DNA from 2 places in the Scytonema sp. PRP1 genome. Region 1 is predicted to be linked to the other one. Evidence: riboswitches for the same ligand, from Rfam matches in the RefSeq annotation. Region 1 holds a riboswitch; the other holds the start of a gene.

Region 1 (8,125 bases):
GGACATGATATGAGATACTGCGGGCTAATATATTTTGTGTCTGAAGGCTTAGGAAATTTGTAATTTTTTGTAAATTGCAACCATATAAATAGAAGGGGCAAAGCCCAGTAGACTTTCCCCTCTATCTTGACTATGCTGCTAAGACAGCAGCTAGTCATATTGTTTCAACAAATCTTAGATGCTCCTCCTAACTCCTTTAAAAGGGAGGGTTGGAGAATCTGATTTGTTCTCAGCGCTCAATTAAATAAGTCTCAAGCTTGCAGTACCACCCCGCTTTCTGCTGGTTCTGCTACCACCCATTCAGAATACACATCCTCAATAAATCTGCTTTGATTATCAATTAAGTGACTGTTGCTGGCTCGTACTTTTAGGGTCGTTAGATAGACTCCCTGCAGTATTTGATGTCCATAACCGATGACTTGACCTATCTGTCCTGTCATTTGATGCCGTACGTAATCTCCGATATTCAGCATATTCATAACTCCCTGATGTAAGAGATTCATTGGCTTGTTTTTTGCTGTTTGTGCGCGTTTCTGTCACTCGGCATAGCCATTAGACAGAATTACTCTTTTTACTAGTGCTGCATTTTAGTGCTAAGTCCGGAGCATTTTCCAATCAGCACTTGGTATGAGTGCAAGGTTGTTCTTGCCCCTACACACAACACTGTTAAAGCTGTAGAAATTAAGCTGCAACTTGAGCTTTGCTCTCTATTGAGGGCATGGTTTGAGCCAGTAGATGTGTGTAGATCTGAGTCAACCGGGATGCCACACTATGCCAACTGAAAGCGATTTCTACACGTTGGCGACCAGCCTCACCTAATTGATCTCGCCAAGTTGGATTGATCACAATGCGGTCAATAGCATCGGCAAAAGCGGCTTCATCTTTAGGGGGAACAAGTAACCCAGTCACTTCAGGTACGACTGTAAACTGTAACCCCCCAACATCACTAGCCACGACTGGAGTCCGACTTGCCATTGCTTCAATCGCAACTAAACCAAAAGGTTCGTAGTGACTTGGTACAACACACACATCTGCGGCTGCATAGTACAAGGGGAGAACAGAATCATCAAGGCGACCTGGAAAGGTTGTGCAATCTTCCAATCCGAGTTCAGCCACGATCCCGGCGATGCGATCGCGCTCGTTCCCATCGCTGTGACCTGGACGATAGCCACCTCCAATAACGAGTTGTAGGTTATCTGAACAGCGCAAACTCGACTTTGCAATAGCTCGCACGAGTGTCTCAATTCCCTTGCGCCGATCAAAACGACCGACGTAGAGAACCATCTTGGCATCAGGTGCAATTCCTAATTCTTGCCGTGCTGCAGACCTTTGAATTGACCCAAACTTATCGATATCAGTCCCACAAGGAATCACTTCTATTTGCCCTTGGGTGGAAACGAGTCTTCGCATATGTTCCTGTTCTTGAGGACTTGTTGCAACGACTCGATCCACAGTTTCCAGACAGGCTTTTTCAACGGCTAGTCGCTTGCTACCAATTGCTGGGATATCAGAAATAGCACTGTACTTGACTACTCCCAAAGAGTGGTAAGTATGCAACTGAATCAACGGTTGCTGCTTTTTCAGTTCCATACCCACCCAAGAGGACAACCAGTAGTTGGTATGAATCAGAGGGTACTGAAATCCTTGCTCCTGCTGGAATGCTTTGAACTCTGCGATGAATTCAGGCATATGGTCGAATAAGTCATATCGCCCTATAAACGCCGCAGGTCCAGCCTTCAAGCGGATAGTGCGACATAATGGTCTATGTTGCACAATGGCAGCTTGCTCACGGCTACTTCGGCGAGTGAACATATCCACCTGCCAACCTTGCTCAGCAAGGGCAAAACCTACTTGACGCACATAGACATTTTGTCCCCCAGCCTCTTCCTGTCCAATTTCTGCAGCCGGGTCTCCATCAACAGAAATCAGAGCGATGCGATGTTTTTTGGTCGGTAACATAGTTGAACTTCACCATATGGCAATATTCCTGCCTCAGCTACCAAAAGAGAAGGTACTAGAACCCTTTTCTCAAGATCGAGGGCAGGTACAACGAAGCGCACAGATACCAGCCAAGGACACTGACGAGAACAAGGCATTACTCGTAAGAATGCTGCTCGTTCAGTCTCCTCCCAATGCCGACGAAGTTAGCTGACGGGCTAGGACTGAGAGATGTCCTTCTGTGGGAGAGAAAAGAAGAAAAAAAAAGACAGAAGAAAAAACTAGAGTAATTTTGTCTTTTTTCATTCTTTCATTTTTCATTCTTTCCTCTTTTGTGAGATTAGCCCCAAACTTGGTTCCTCCGCTCCAAAATTACCCCGACATAACTAAATGTTTGGGGCAATCCGTGGATTAGGCAGACTGATGTAGATTTGTTAAGAATTTAACCTGTAAGGTGATTTAAGTCAACCTTTTTTACGGGTGACTCCTACTAGCTACAAGCACAAATGCGCTTCAATATGTTCCATTGCAAGTTATGCAAACACTGAACAACATTATTTGGCTATACTCGCCTGCTGAAAAATTAGGGTTATATTGCGTTTCTACCATAAACGTTATCATGATTATACGTTGATTAAAGAAAAAAAGCTACGATTAAACATAAATTTATCTAAACATAGATTTTTTTATCAATTAATATATATAGAAACATCAATTGTAGCAAGGCATCCCTTTTTATCAATTAATATATATAGAAACATCAATTTGTAGCAAGACATCCTTTTTTATCAATTAATATATAGAAACATCAATTGTAGCAAGGCATCCCTTTTTATCAATTAATATATATAGAAACATCAATTTGTAGCAAGGCATCCTTTTTTATCAATTAATATATAGAAACATCAATTTGTAGCAAGGCATTTCGTTGAAATAGTATTTAAATAAGATGGCATGGAATTCAAATAACATGAGATAAGAGAGTAGTTAGATATAAATCTGCTTATATGAAAATTCATTAAGAAACATTTTTTTAGTATTAACGTGAAATCTTTAAAGTTAATTTAGGTTAAATAACTCATTTTTTTACGTGAGATATAGTAAAACTAAATAATCTGTAATTTTCTCTGATTTTTCTTTAGTCTGTGTCCTTTGTAATTTGTTAAAAAAGGACATGACTTTATTTGCCAAAAAAAGAAAAAGATTATGAGAGTCACGAAAGAGGAGCCATGTCGTTTCTTGACTGAGTGCATTGTCTTTTTGTCTTTTGAGGCAGCTATCCTTTATTGTCTAATCTAACTTGAGCAAGAGCGCCCTTCTTTCTCTAGACAGTTATGTTAAGCCGACGGATGCGAGTAAATTAGAAGCAAGATAAAAGTTGTTTTAAGTACTTTAAACGCTTTACATCGTTCAATATCGCTGCGGGGAGTAAAACAATGAGCATTCTAGCTTGGGTCGTGTTGGGTTTACTTGCAGGTGCTATTGCAAAGGCGATCTATCCTGGCTACCAAGGAGGCGGCATTCTTGGCACAATGTTCCTGGGAATTGTTGGTGCTATCCTTGGAGGAACTTTGGTTAACCTTTTAGAAACCGGAAGCTTCACGTTAACTGCAGCAAGTTTTAGTATTCCCGGTTTGTTCGTTGCTGTATTGGGTGCAATGATTGCTATTTTCTTGTACTATAAGCTAGCTCGAAGAGTGTACTAAGCTGTTACGCAAAAAAGCTTGCATTATCTGGGGGATCGGACAGCCCGCCCCAGAATAATTTGAGAAAATTTAAAGCAAGCAAATTAAAGGTGCTTTAGCTTAGCTTTGTTGTTCTAACAGTTGGATAACAGCATCATGATTGGCAGTTTTCACATCTTGCACCTGAAAAATCGAACGTTATTTAAGCAGTAAGTACTAAGCACAAAGTGCTTGATTTTCAATAAAAAGTCCATAATAAAATGTAACTTGCTTTCTACGCTTTTTGGTGAACCGTGGTTTCTAGGGGTAGGTGCAAAATATCAGAATTATAGTCATGATCACCTCTGCATTAGCAGAGGTTTTTTATTTCTGACCAAAAAGGGGTGTAGGGGTTGCAGTCCGGGGTGAAGATTTTCTTTTTGGTGCACCCTACCCCCAGAACAGAAGGGTTCAAGCCCCGACCAAATTAAAAATTTGGTCGTCTAGTATTGGTAGTGGGTTCAAGCCCCGTAACCTTTCACTTCGGAGACACCCCTATCCCCCCATTCCCTTACACCCCTAGTTGTTGACAGATTTTTTTTACAATCGCACTCTTAATTCAGGGGAATTCATCATCAAGGTAGAATGTCAGCAAACTCTCCCTGAATGCGAAGCTTATGAAAGCGATGGCGCAGAGCGCAGCGCCGCAGGCGATCGCACTCGATAATTTGCTCCTGACAAGCAACCTCTGCATCATCCACCCAAGCTTGCTGTAACTTCATACCATGCAGATGCAGTTTCACACCTGCGTATGGGAAAGGATAATTTCCCTGTTCTTCCCAAGTTATTTCTAGATTATTTTCGGATCGCAAGATGCGAAACTTATCGAGTCGCGATTCTCCATACCCATCATTTGCATCAGAGTAGAGAGAGGAAATGCTGCTTCCCTCTACAGGTGGATAAATATGGAGCATGAGTTCGTTACCTTGCTCCATTGGAATCATACTCCCTGCTCTCACCAGCAAGGGAATTCTTTCTAACGGTGCTTCTAAACTCACTTGCTGCTCACCTTCGATAACACCATCATCCCAGAAATTATACCAACGTCCTTTCGGTAAGGTGACTTGTCGAGAACGCCCTCCTTCCTCAACAATTGGACAAACTAGTAACGCATCACCTATTGACACTCCCGTGGTTGAGCAAATTTCGCTGTCGCTCATTTGCTCGGAAAACCAGGGGATTCTACATTCTACGTTGCGGCTTGCTCTACCAGGGTTGCCCCAAGTAGCGTAGTGGTCGCGACTCCTGTAGCGTTACTTCGGGACTGCCCATCCCTAGCTCTTGCAAGATTCAGAATATTTATTGCTGCATTGGTATCTCTTTGTAGTTCGCAACCACAATCACATTTATGGGTACGAGTTGAGAGAGATTTTTTCACAATTGCGCCACAATCCGAACACTTTTGAGAAGTCATTCTAGGATTAACGGCTACAACTGTAGTACTGAACTTAACGGCAAAATATTCTAACCAACGACGAAAAAGAGTCCAAGCCACATCATTGATGGACTTAGCTAAACAATGATTCTTTACCATGCCTTTAACATTCAAATCTAGCCTGCGGCACGCCGCTTCGCGTCTACATAGGCGACTAAAGCGTTAGCCTTGCATACGTTACGCGCTAGTTTCTTAGCGTGTTCATTCCGTTGCCTACTTACTCTTAAATGCTTCCGTGCATATCGTTGCCTTGCTTTGCGTCGTTGGTTTTTACCTTTTTCCTTTTTGTAAATCTGCCGTTGAGCGTGCTTAATTTCCTTTTCTGCCTTACGGAGAAACTTAGGATTTTCTTCATGATGCCCGTTCGAGTCAGAGTAGAAAAACTCAAGTCCGACATCAAGACCTACCTCACCATCAGCAGATCTAGATTCTTTGTGGGTATCAACATCAATAGAAAATTGAACGTAGTACCCATCAGCACGCTTAACAATTCGGACACGCTTAATTGATTTGACTGGGTAAGTGTGAATATCCCATTTACCCAACAACTTAATTTCACCAATACCTTTTTTATCTGTAAAGGTGATACGGCGTTTTGTTGGATGCAAAGCCCAACCGCTTGTCTTGTATTCAACTGAGCGATTATCTTTTTGGAATTTTGGAAAACCCTTTTTACCAGGCTTGTTACACTTACAATTTGCATAGAATCTATCAATTGCGTACCAGGCTCTTTCAGTGGAAGCTTGGCAAGCCATTGAGTTTAATTCTTCCACAAACTTAAACTCTTTTCGCACTGCTGTAGAGTAATTGTTTAAAGCTATACGATTTACTTTCGCATCTTTTGGCGAGTCCATCCAAAAACGAATGGCTTTGTTCCTAATGAATTGAACCGTTCTAATGGCTTCATTAATTGAACGCTCTTGATTCTTGCTCACCACTGCTTTGTACTCTAATACCAGCACTGCGTTATCACCTCCTTGTACTCTATGATATACTCCTTATACTAACTTGTATAGGAGTAGATAACAAGTGGCTAGAGAGAAAAAAATGCAGTTTTATTTATCGCAACTAGAATACAGTAAGTTGCAAGATTATGCTGAAGATAAACAGATATCAATGGCTGAAGTACTACGAGACTATATAAAAACTTTGCCTCAGCCTAAGAAAAATATCACGGCAGGGTAAACCCTGCGTCGTCGTTTTCATCCCCGGCTTAAAAGCGCGGGGTTTTCAACCTACCTTCTTATAAGAAAGCATCCTCTACACCCCAAAGTGCAGGTTCATCAATCGTACCCCAAAACACTGGACGCACAGGAGGATAACCTTTTTGTGTCGCTTCCCAAGATAAGGTGTAGAAGTAGGGAAGCAGTTGGTAGCGCAGTTCTAAGAATTGCCGAATGATACTTAAGTAAGGTTCCCCATAAGTCCAAGGCGTGCGGTGTTCTACGTTGTTAGAAGAGTGAGTGCGGTAGAACGTGAAAAAGGTTGCCATCTGGAACCAGCGTAGGTAAAGTTCACCACCGGGATTACCCTGGAAACCACCGATATCTGGACCGCTGTAGGGAATGCCAGAAAGCCCTAAACCTACCACTGTTGCCATTGTGGTTCGCAACGCAGCCCAGGTACACTCAACATCGCCCGTCCAAGTCCAAGCATAACGCTGAAGTCCTGCCCAACCAGCACGGGAAACAATAAAGGGGCGTCTGTCGGCTGAGTACTGACAAAGACTTTCATACGCCGCCTCAGCTTGCAGCAACCCGTAAACATTATGCCCCTCACGATGGTCACCGCCTCTGCCTTCCATACAATGTTGTGTGACTTTGGGAAGCGAGCGATTGCGCGGAGCGCACTGCCCCTTGGGCAATCGCCTGAAGTAATAAAAGCCGCAGGCTCATTCATATCATGCCAAAAACCCGCCACACCCACATCGAGCAGGTATTGATATTGGCGACTCCACCACCTACGAACTTTTGGGTTAGTAAAATCTGGGAAAACCGACCAACCGGGCCAAACAGGTGCAACAACGAGTTTATCATTGGGAAGTTTGCAAAACCCATCTAGTATTTGACCTTCCAGAAATAAGTTACTGTTGCGACTATACTTAATTCCTGGGTTGAGAATGGCAATAAATTGTACCCCAAGCTCCTTGAGTTCTTGCGTAAAACTTGCCAATTTAGGAAAACGTTCTGGGTCAATAGTGAAAGCGCGGTTTCCAACTTGACAGTCAATATCTAAGTGAATAGCACTCAAAGGCAGGTTGTGAGACTGAAACCCCTTTGCTTCTTCTCGGACTTTTTCTTCTGTACGATATCCCCATTTAGATTGGTGGTAGCCTAGTGCCCAGCGGGGAGGTAGGAAAGCTCGCCCAGTTAACTCAGTGTAGCGTTCCAAGAGTTGCGCGGGCGAACCATAAGTAAAGTAATAACGCAGCGATCCCCCTTGAAAGTCGGCTACAGCAGTTTCAGCAAAGGTAAAATCAGCTTCAAAAGAATTTTCATAGAAAATTAAGTAACTTCCACAAGAGTGTAGACCCAAATACACCGGAATGCAGATATACATTGGGTCTGATCCCGGACTATATTTGCCAGCAGCATCATAGTTCCACATCCGATAAGTTTTAGGTTGTTGCTTCTCGTCTTTAGCTGCACGCAAATTCAGAGAAGAAGCCCGTTCTCCTAATCCATAAATGTGTTCTTCTTGCCGTAGTCGTGCTTGATGAAGCCACCCCTCGCTTTTACGTTGAGGTGGCATTTCTTCCCGTAGGATTTGTCCTGAAGAATCACTGGATTTCAGGCTACCATCTTCTTTAATAACGACTTTTAATTTGTGGCTGAATACAGAGAAACCTTCCTCTGTCTCTTGCAATTTGGTTTCTACTTCCTGCAAATCTTTACGGGCAATAGCATAAGGAATTGGAGGTATCCCAGGTTTCCAATTAACTCTAACTAAATCTTCAGTTATAAAGTAAACTTCCAATTCTGCAAGTTCAAAATAGAAATTAGCACCTCTAGCAGCAGGTTCAGCGCGG
Region 2 (8,125 bases), on a different contig from region 1:
TTAATTCATGCACATTGGTTGGTTCTGCCTGTAGTTTCATCTGCCCTGCATCGTAGCGGGAAATCTCGAGTGCATCGTTAATCAGGTGGAGTAATAGCCTTCCAGAGCGTAGTACACGTTCAACGTGTTCTAAATGAGTTATACTGTCTTTCTCGTTGGATTGTTGGCGTTGGAGGCGCAAAAACAAATCAGAATAACCAATTATCGAAGTTAAAGGGCTTTTGAGTTCGTGTGCCAGAATCGATAAATTGTCTTGATTTGCCCGCACTAAACGAGTCAGTTCCTGGTTGTTGAGGCTCAACTGATTTTGCAACTGCTCTAATTCTGTTAATCGCTGTTTGGTGTAGGTTTGGAAACAGCAGGCGATCGCCTCATCCAACACCATGTCAATCAAACGCACAGCTCGCATTACTTCTAGTGCTGATGCTTGCACTAAGTCCGGCTCTAAAGTAACAAAGATGACATCACGCAACAGACGATACTCTCGGGCAATTTCTGCTGGATCGAAACCTTGCTCAGCCCTGAGAGTACCATGATGCAAACTTGCCTGAACCAAGGGTTGAATTTGATCTTCTTGATATTGAGAAAGCACACTCGCCAGCGCCGAGAGGACATGGCTAAGATGATTTTCAATAGCTGTGCGGGATAGATTATTGGTACTGGAAATCTTTTTATCCTGACGAACAGCTTCCACCCACTGCTCTAAAATGGTCTGAGTTTTATCGCGCAGCAATTGGCTAAAATCTTTCATCACTTATGGGTGGATAATAATACGAGCAGAGAAAAATATTTTATTATTTATATATGATAGAGAGGTGTTACATTTGTTTCTTAAAAGCATTTCATGTTCCAACATAAAAATACATAATTTTTAGCCAATATTTATATATCTTAATATAGATGACTTTGCTCAAGAAGGATACTTGTTTTTGAGCCTAAAAAAGTATATCCTAAGGTGGCTTGACGATACTGTGTACCAATGTTACCTTTACTTTAATAATAAGAGTAAGTCAGCCTAATCCAACGAATCGCCGAAGCGTAAGTTGGAGCGGAGGAACCAAAGTATGGGGCGCATCTCATAGAAGAAAAAGAGTGAAGAACAAATATAGTCAAGAGCAAATACAAGAACAAAAAATGATTGTATTTTTCTTTTTGTTTCTTCCTTCTTCTAAGAGAGGGGCATCTCTCAGCCCTAGCCCGTCAGCTAACTTCGTAGGCAATGAGAGGAGACTGAAGGGACGGCATTACTATAATGTTCTGATCTCATCAGTATCCTTGGCTGGTACTGCTCGGATTCCTTGTACCTGAGCTTGAGTCTGTTGAGGTCATAAATGATATTTCAACTGAATGTAGCTGCCATTCTGGCGGTTGCTGGTCAAACAGCTTGGAAACGTGCTAAACCCGTAGTCGTACGGGACGCTTTTTTGCTGCCTCTGGTTGGTTTTTTGGGCGTGATTGTTATATGGTGGATTATTGCCCTTGCCAACCATGAATTGATGCCCACCCCTCCTGAGGCGCTGGCAGCAAATTTAGATTACATCCTCAACCCATTTTTCCAAAGAGGACCAGGTAATTTGGGTATTGGCTGGCTATTAATAGCAAGTATCCGACGGGTATTAATAGGCTTTGGGCTAGGCGCTCTTGTTGCGATTCCTGTTGGTTTTCTGATTGGGATGTCCAAAACAGCACTGATGGTTCTTAATCCCGTCATTCAAATCTTCAAGCCAGTATCGCCCCTAGCATGGCTTCCTATTGCCTTGGCAATCTTTAATTTGGCAGATCCATCGGCAATATTTGTGATTTTCATCACTTCTTTGTGGCCCACAATCATTAACACTGCCTTGGGAGTTTCCAGTGTTCCCAAAGATTATATAGATGTGGCACGAGTTCTGGAAATGCCCCGTTGGCGAAGAATTACAAAAATCATTTGGCCCGCAAGTTTGCCTTACATTTTTACAGGTTTGCGGATTAGTTTAGGAATTGCTTGGCTAGTGATCGTCGCTGTAGAAATGCTCACAGGCGGTATTGGAATCGGCTTTTTTGTTTGGGATGAATGGAGTCGCCTAAACTTGAATTCTGTTTTTCTTGCCGTGCTGGTGATTGGCTTAACAGGGCTATTCCTAGATTACGCGATCGGTAGAATACAAGCTTTTGTCACTCGTCGCCCGGCAACAAATTAGCTATTTGTCAACGGTCAAAACAGGTATAAGTTCCGTTACATTGCGTTAACGCATTGGCGTGTCGCCACTTTTAGTAAGGGTGCCTTACGGTTCAAACAGCCGTTTCATGTGGTGAAATCTGACCTTTTGGAATAAAGAGCGAATAACACAGGGCGGGGGGGATAAGCAATTCACGCAATAAAAAACTCACTTTTTAGTTAGCAGCCTACCTGCATAAAACCGTACATAAATCAAATGTGTGACAGCTTAAACACATAACTTTTGCGCCTTCGTGTTAATTTTTGCACTGATTTCGCCGCCGCAGGAGGTTTTTTATGAGTGACAATAACACAAATAACTGGAAGCGACGAGACTTTATTCAAGGACTGGGAGCAACGGCATTTGCTACTGGACTTTCTTCTTGTGCGATTAATGCTAACCGTGCGCCCAAAGGAATATCACAAGCGGCATTGGCGGTGGAACCAGTGGTAGACCCCAAGACACTGGAAAAACCTAACATTACAGTGGGGTATGTCCCGGTAAATGACTGCGCTCCTTTTGCTGTAGCCTGGGAGAAAGGGTTTTTCCGCAAGTATGGTTTAAATGTCACCCTCAGCCGTGAAGCTAGCTGGGGTACGTCTCGTGATGGCATTATTTTTGGTCGCCTCGATGCTTCGCCTGTTGTAAGTGGCGCGGTGATGAATGCGAGAACAGGTGCAGAAGGCGCACGTCATGCACCTTTGTGTGCGGCAATGACCATTCACCGTCACGGTAACGCCATGACGATGAATAAGGCAATGTGGCAGTCTGGGTTGCGTCCTTGGCGAGACTATAACGGCAATTTGGAAGAGTTTGGGCGAGATTTCCGCAATTACTTTGAAAAATTACCAGCCGAGCAACGGGTTTGGGCAGTGGTGCTCAGTTCGGCAATTTATGAATACTTTATCCGCTACTTATCTGCTGCTGCTGGAGTTGCTCCTGACAAAGAATTTCGCATCATTATTGTCCCACCGCCACAGATGGTAGTGAACATGAGAATTGGGGCAATGCAAGGTTATATGGTGGCAGAACCTTGGAATACACGAGCAATTACTGGCAATGATGGAATTGGCTTTACTTTCGCTCAGGGTAGGGAAATCTGGGAAGGACACCCAGACAGACTGTTAGGTGTCATGGAGTCTTTCATCAAAGAAAATCCCAAAACCTATCGCTCCTTGGTTAAGGCAATGATAGAAGCTTGTAGGTATTGTGGTGATCCAAAAAACCGGGAGGAAGTGGCTAAGATTATCACGAATAAGTCATTTACAGGAGCAAAACTCAAATTAACAAAACCAGCAATTGTTGGCGAATACAATTACGGCGGTTTCGATGACAAAAAACGTCTTGTGAAATCGACGGATACAACAATCTTTTTTGAAAAACCTGCCAATCTTGTCAAAGTGCCAAATGACCATTCAACATTTCTGTGGCAATCTCAGAGTATTTGGTTAATGACTCAATCGGCTCGGTGGGGACAAATTAAAGAAATTCCCAAAAATGCTGAAGAATTGGCGCGTCAAGCTTGGCGCACTGACTTGTACCGAGAAATTGCTGCTGAAATGGGAATTGAATCTCCAAAAGAAGATTACAAGCTAGAACAAGCTGAACTATTTATCGACAAAAAAGCTTTTGATCCCAGTGATCCGGTGGGGTATCTCAAGAGTTTTGAGATCAGGGCAAACGCTCCTAAATCTTTCTTCATGTCCTAGCGGACTCGGCAGAGTTCATCATATTGTATTGACTGTCCTTTGTCATTTGTTTTTTGTCTTATATAGATGACTGATAACTAAAGACTAATGACCAATGACTAATGACTAATGACCAATGACTCATTGCAGGAGTGTCAAATGAAATCTACCTCTTTCTCAACAGATGCCTATGATAAGGCTTCACCTCCCACCACTGGATTTCTGGAGATTGAAAATTTATTCAAGTCATATACAAAACCTGATGGGGGTGAATTTGTCGTTTTAGATAATGTCAACTTAACAGTGGGCGAAGATGAATATATTTCTGTTATTGGTCACTCTGGTTGCGGTAAATCGACACTTTTAAAGATTGTCGCTGGCTTAGAAAAAGCGACTTCTGGATTAGTGCGGTTAGATGGCAAAGAAATTCGTAAACCAGGGGCTGAGCGGATGATGGTGTTTCAACACTATTCGCTGTTACCTTGGTTAACTGTGCGGGAAAATATCCGACTTGCGGTAGATGAAGTGCTAAAAGATGCCAATCGGGCTGAAAAAATTAGCATTGTGAACGAACACCTGGCAATGGTAAATTTAACAGCAGCCGCTGATAAGTATCCTGAGGAAATTTCTGGCGGGATGAAGCAGCGGGTGGGTATTGCTAGAGCATTAGCAATTCGCCCGAAAATGCTGCTGATGGACGAACCTTTTGGGGCGTTAGATGCCCTAACTCGGGGGAAATTGCAGCGGCAAGTGTTGGATATCTGGGAAAATCACCGACAGGCGGTCATGATGGTTACCCATGATGTGGATGAAGCGATTTATATGTCGGATCGCATTATTATGATGACCAATGGACCTGCGGCTAATATTGGGGAGATACTAGAAGTACCGTTTCCTCATCCACGCGATCGCGCTGCGATGAGAAACTCAAAAGAGTACTATGATCTCCGCAACTACGCCCTAAATTTCCTAGATCGCTATTTCACTCAAGACGAGTAATCGAAAAACTTCTTAATTCATAATTCGTAATTTCTAATGTTCAAGTCAATTACGGATTATGAATTACAAATTCGTCATTGTTTTTGTAAATTTTTCTTTAGTCAGAGATAAAACTATGAATCTCAAGCCCATATTGGTGCGTCTGCAAAACGCTATCGGAAGAGATGATTTAATTGAGCAAATGGTGTTAATCTCGACACCAGAGACACCTGTATGGAAACAGGGGCAACCTGAAAAATCAGTTAACTTAATCGTTGGTTATAATAGTTCTCCCAACAGTCATACTGCGTTAGATATTGCCTTGTTAATGGCTCATCAAACACTTTTAGCTACAAAGGCGCAAGTCACAGTTCAAGTGGTTTATGTGATCGAGGAAAATCAAAGTAGTAATGCTGCAGATGTCTTACAAAAAGAGGAATTTGCAACTCAGCGAGCAACCGAACAAAATCCTTCACACTGTTCAACAAGCTTCCCCTTAAATGAGTTTGACACAGGTGTGACAACTCAAACAAAAATGCAGGCGAACACAGCCTACTCACAAGAAAGATTAGTAGATAGATTTGCACAAGCAGAAGGTATTTTGCGGCAAGCAAGTTGTCTAGCTGCGGAATGGAAAAGTTCTTTTAAAGCTCATCTTCGGTTTGGTTGCATTGGCAAGGAACTTAGGAAAGTGGTTGTATCAGAAGGTGCAGATTTACTATTACTTGGCTGTAACTCTGTCAATCATCCGATAGTGCAACAGCTCGGTTCTAAGTTCCCCTGTTCAGTACTAGGTATACCCAATTTTGTCAATGAGAAACGCGCTTAGCGGACATAGTTGCGAATGTTGTGGAGAGACACCTAAGTATAGAAGCCCGGTTTCTTAAACCCCTTACCAATAGGATGATTATCCCTATTTCTTCAGAGTACAAAATACCACATACATATATATATTATGTATGTATGTGGTATTTTTTTTGCTAATCTGCAAAAAATCTGGGTGTAATTTCTACCAATACAAGTTGCGTTATAATATGTCATTCTGAGCAAAGCGAAGAATCTTGGGAGATACTACCCTACCCAACCGATGCACCCCCAAAGGGCGTCTAGGGGAACACGCTATGTACCATAGGCACACGCTACGCGTGATTCTTAGTGGATTAACTGTATGCTGAATACATTCTGTGGCGATGCTTGTTATTTAAAGTATTTGTATAAAAATTTAAAGATTTTTTCAAAAAATTAACTTTTATTAATAAAATTTTAACTCCTCGAAAGATTTGAAGTTTTGAAATTGTTTCAATAACCATTTGAACTCTCCCGAGGAGACGACTTGCTTTATGATTCAAAGATGCTACCCTACGGAGTATAGCTTAAAACTATTTCTAGGGAAGTACAAACACATCACATAAGATGTCAGAAAACAAGCAAATGCACAATTCATTGCAATCCCGAAAGGATTAATAACATGAACCCGCCCGAAGGAGAACATAGCAATCATAGTATGGTAGAACCACTTCAAGCAGGATCCAACCAAAATACAAATATTCCTCTCTTTAATAGTACAGATAATAGTACAGAGATGGGAGAAAGCCACAGCTTAGCAAAAGTCAGAGATATTCTTTTTGGTAATCAGATGCGGGAGGTGGAAAGAAGGTTTACCCGCTTAGAAGAGCGTCTGGTTAAAGAATCTGCTGATTTACGGGATGAAACAAGAAAACGTTTAGATTCCTTAGAAACGTACATTAAGAAAGAGGTTGAGTCCATAGCAGATCGGCTAAAAAACGAGCAAGTAGAACGCGGTAAAGCAGTGAAAGCAGTTGCTGAAGAAAACAAAAATATAACGATGTCTTTAGAAAAAAGAATTGCCCAATTTGAAGAAGAAACTGCGAACAGCCAACGAGAAGTTCGTGAGCAAATTCTTAACCAATCTAAAAGCCTACAGGATGATATCCGGCAAAAATACGAAGAAATTGTGGCTTTAGTGCAACAAGAATCTCAAGAACTTCGTATTGCGAAAACAGACCGTTCCTCCCTCGCTGCTCTTTTCTCAGAACTAGCTATCCGATTGAATTCTCAACAATCATAAGGCTTATTAGTTAGTAGTTAGTCGTACTGAGTGATAACTAACAACTAACAAGTAACTAATAACTAATGACTAATAACTAATAACTAATGACTAATGACTACTCAAATAACACTCACGTAGAGCCTAATGATGAACTGAGTGAACTCCGTAGTTTGCTTCTTGGTATTGAACCAGCTAAACTAAACAAATTATACGAGCGATTAGATAACCCACAGATAAAAGCAGAAGATATCAGCCGATTGCTTCCAGAGGCGATTATTTTGCGAACAATGCAAGATAAACAACTGGGCGAAGCAATAGTGCCTACTGTTGAACACGCCATTCAATCCTCTGTTAAACAAGATTTAAATATTTTGTCAACTGCGATTTTTCCCATAATGGGACCAGCCATTCGCAAGGCTATTACCGCAGCTCTCGAAGCAATGGTTCAATCTTTAGATGCTTCTTTAGAGCAAAGCTTTTCTCCACAAAGCCTCAAGTGGAGATTAGAAGCGCGACAGACGGGTAAAACATTTGCCGAAGTTGTGCTGCTTCGCACGCTTATTTATCGGGTGGAACAGGTATTCCTGATTCATAAAAAAACCGGATTAATGCTGCAACATACAGTAGCGCCAAAAGTCAGCGCTCAAGATCCGGATTTGGTTTCAGCCATGTTGACGGCTATTCAAGATTTTGTCAAAGATTCTTTCAATACACAAAAAAATGATGGGCTTCAAAGTTTGCACTTTGGAGAACTCACCATTTGGATTGAAGAAGGACCACAGGCAGTACTGGCAGGTATAATTCGGGGAACTGCTCCCCAAGAATTAAGATTAGTTTTTCAAGAAGCAATAGAAAAAATTCATCTGAAGCTAAACAGAGAACTTATTTTTTTTCAAGGAGAAACAGAGCCATTTGTAGCCGGTAGACCTGAGATAGAAGCTTGTTTGGAGGCTCGGTATCAAGCTCCAACAAAAAAAAATTATATTTCTGCCCGGACTTTATTAGGCACAGTAGCTATTGGTTTGGGAATTTGGAGCTTTTTTGCTATTCGAGATCATCTGCGTTGGAACGCCTATATAGAAAAACTGAACTCTCAGCCTGGAATTGTCGTGATTAAAGCTGACAAGCGAGGTGGAAAATATTTTATTTATGCAATGCGCGATCCATTAGCAGTAGACCCCAAGATGCTG

The links. Region 1 has a riboswitch for cyclic di-AMP ahead of V5G28_RS11755 (glycosyltransferase). Riboswitches for the same ligand answer to the same signal wherever they lie in the genome.
Region 2: another riboswitch for cyclic di-AMP. It lies ahead of ntrB (nitrate ABC transporter permease); the one in region 1 lies ahead of V5G28_RS11755 (glycosyltransferase).

The regions. Positions count from the first base shown of each region.
Region 1 is NZ_JBAHYJ020000059.1:69,357-77,481, forward strand. It holds gene V5G28_RS11750 (hypothetical protein) at 252-503, opposite strand; gene V5G28_RS11755 (glycosyltransferase) at 682-1,959, opposite strand; gene V5G28_RS11760 (hypothetical protein) at 1,976-2,152, shown strand; cyclic di-AMP (ydaO/yuaA leader) riboswitch at 2,119-2,331, opposite strand; gene V5G28_RS11765 (GlsB/YeaQ/YmgE family stress response membrane protein) at 3,375-3,644, shown strand; gene V5G28_RS11770 (DUF5110 domain-containing protein) at 4,238-4,822, opposite strand; partial or broken gene V5G28_RS11775 (RNA-guided endonuclease InsQ/TnpB family protein) at 4,852-6,059, opposite strand; gene V5G28_RS11780 (hypothetical protein) at 6,127-6,282, shown strand; gene V5G28_RS36665 (TIM-barrel domain-containing protein) at 6,341-6,901, opposite strand; partial or broken gene V5G28_RS11785 (TIM-barrel domain-containing protein) at 7,006-8,125, opposite strand, start outside.
Region 2 is NZ_JBAHYJ020000120.1:72,187-80,311, forward strand. It holds gene V5G28_RS32115 (sensor histidine kinase) at 1-751, opposite strand, end outside; cyclic di-AMP (ydaO/yuaA leader) riboswitch at 1,020-1,234, shown strand; gene ntrB (nitrate ABC transporter permease) at 1,332-2,180, shown strand; gene V5G28_RS32125 (ABC transporter substrate-binding protein) at 2,495-3,907, shown strand; gene V5G28_RS32130 (ABC transporter ATP-binding protein) at 4,046-4,885, shown strand; gene V5G28_RS32135 (universal stress protein) at 5,001-5,693, shown strand; gene V5G28_RS32140 (hypothetical protein) at 6,333-6,953, shown strand; gene V5G28_RS32145 (OmpA family protein) at 7,040-8,125, shown strand, end outside.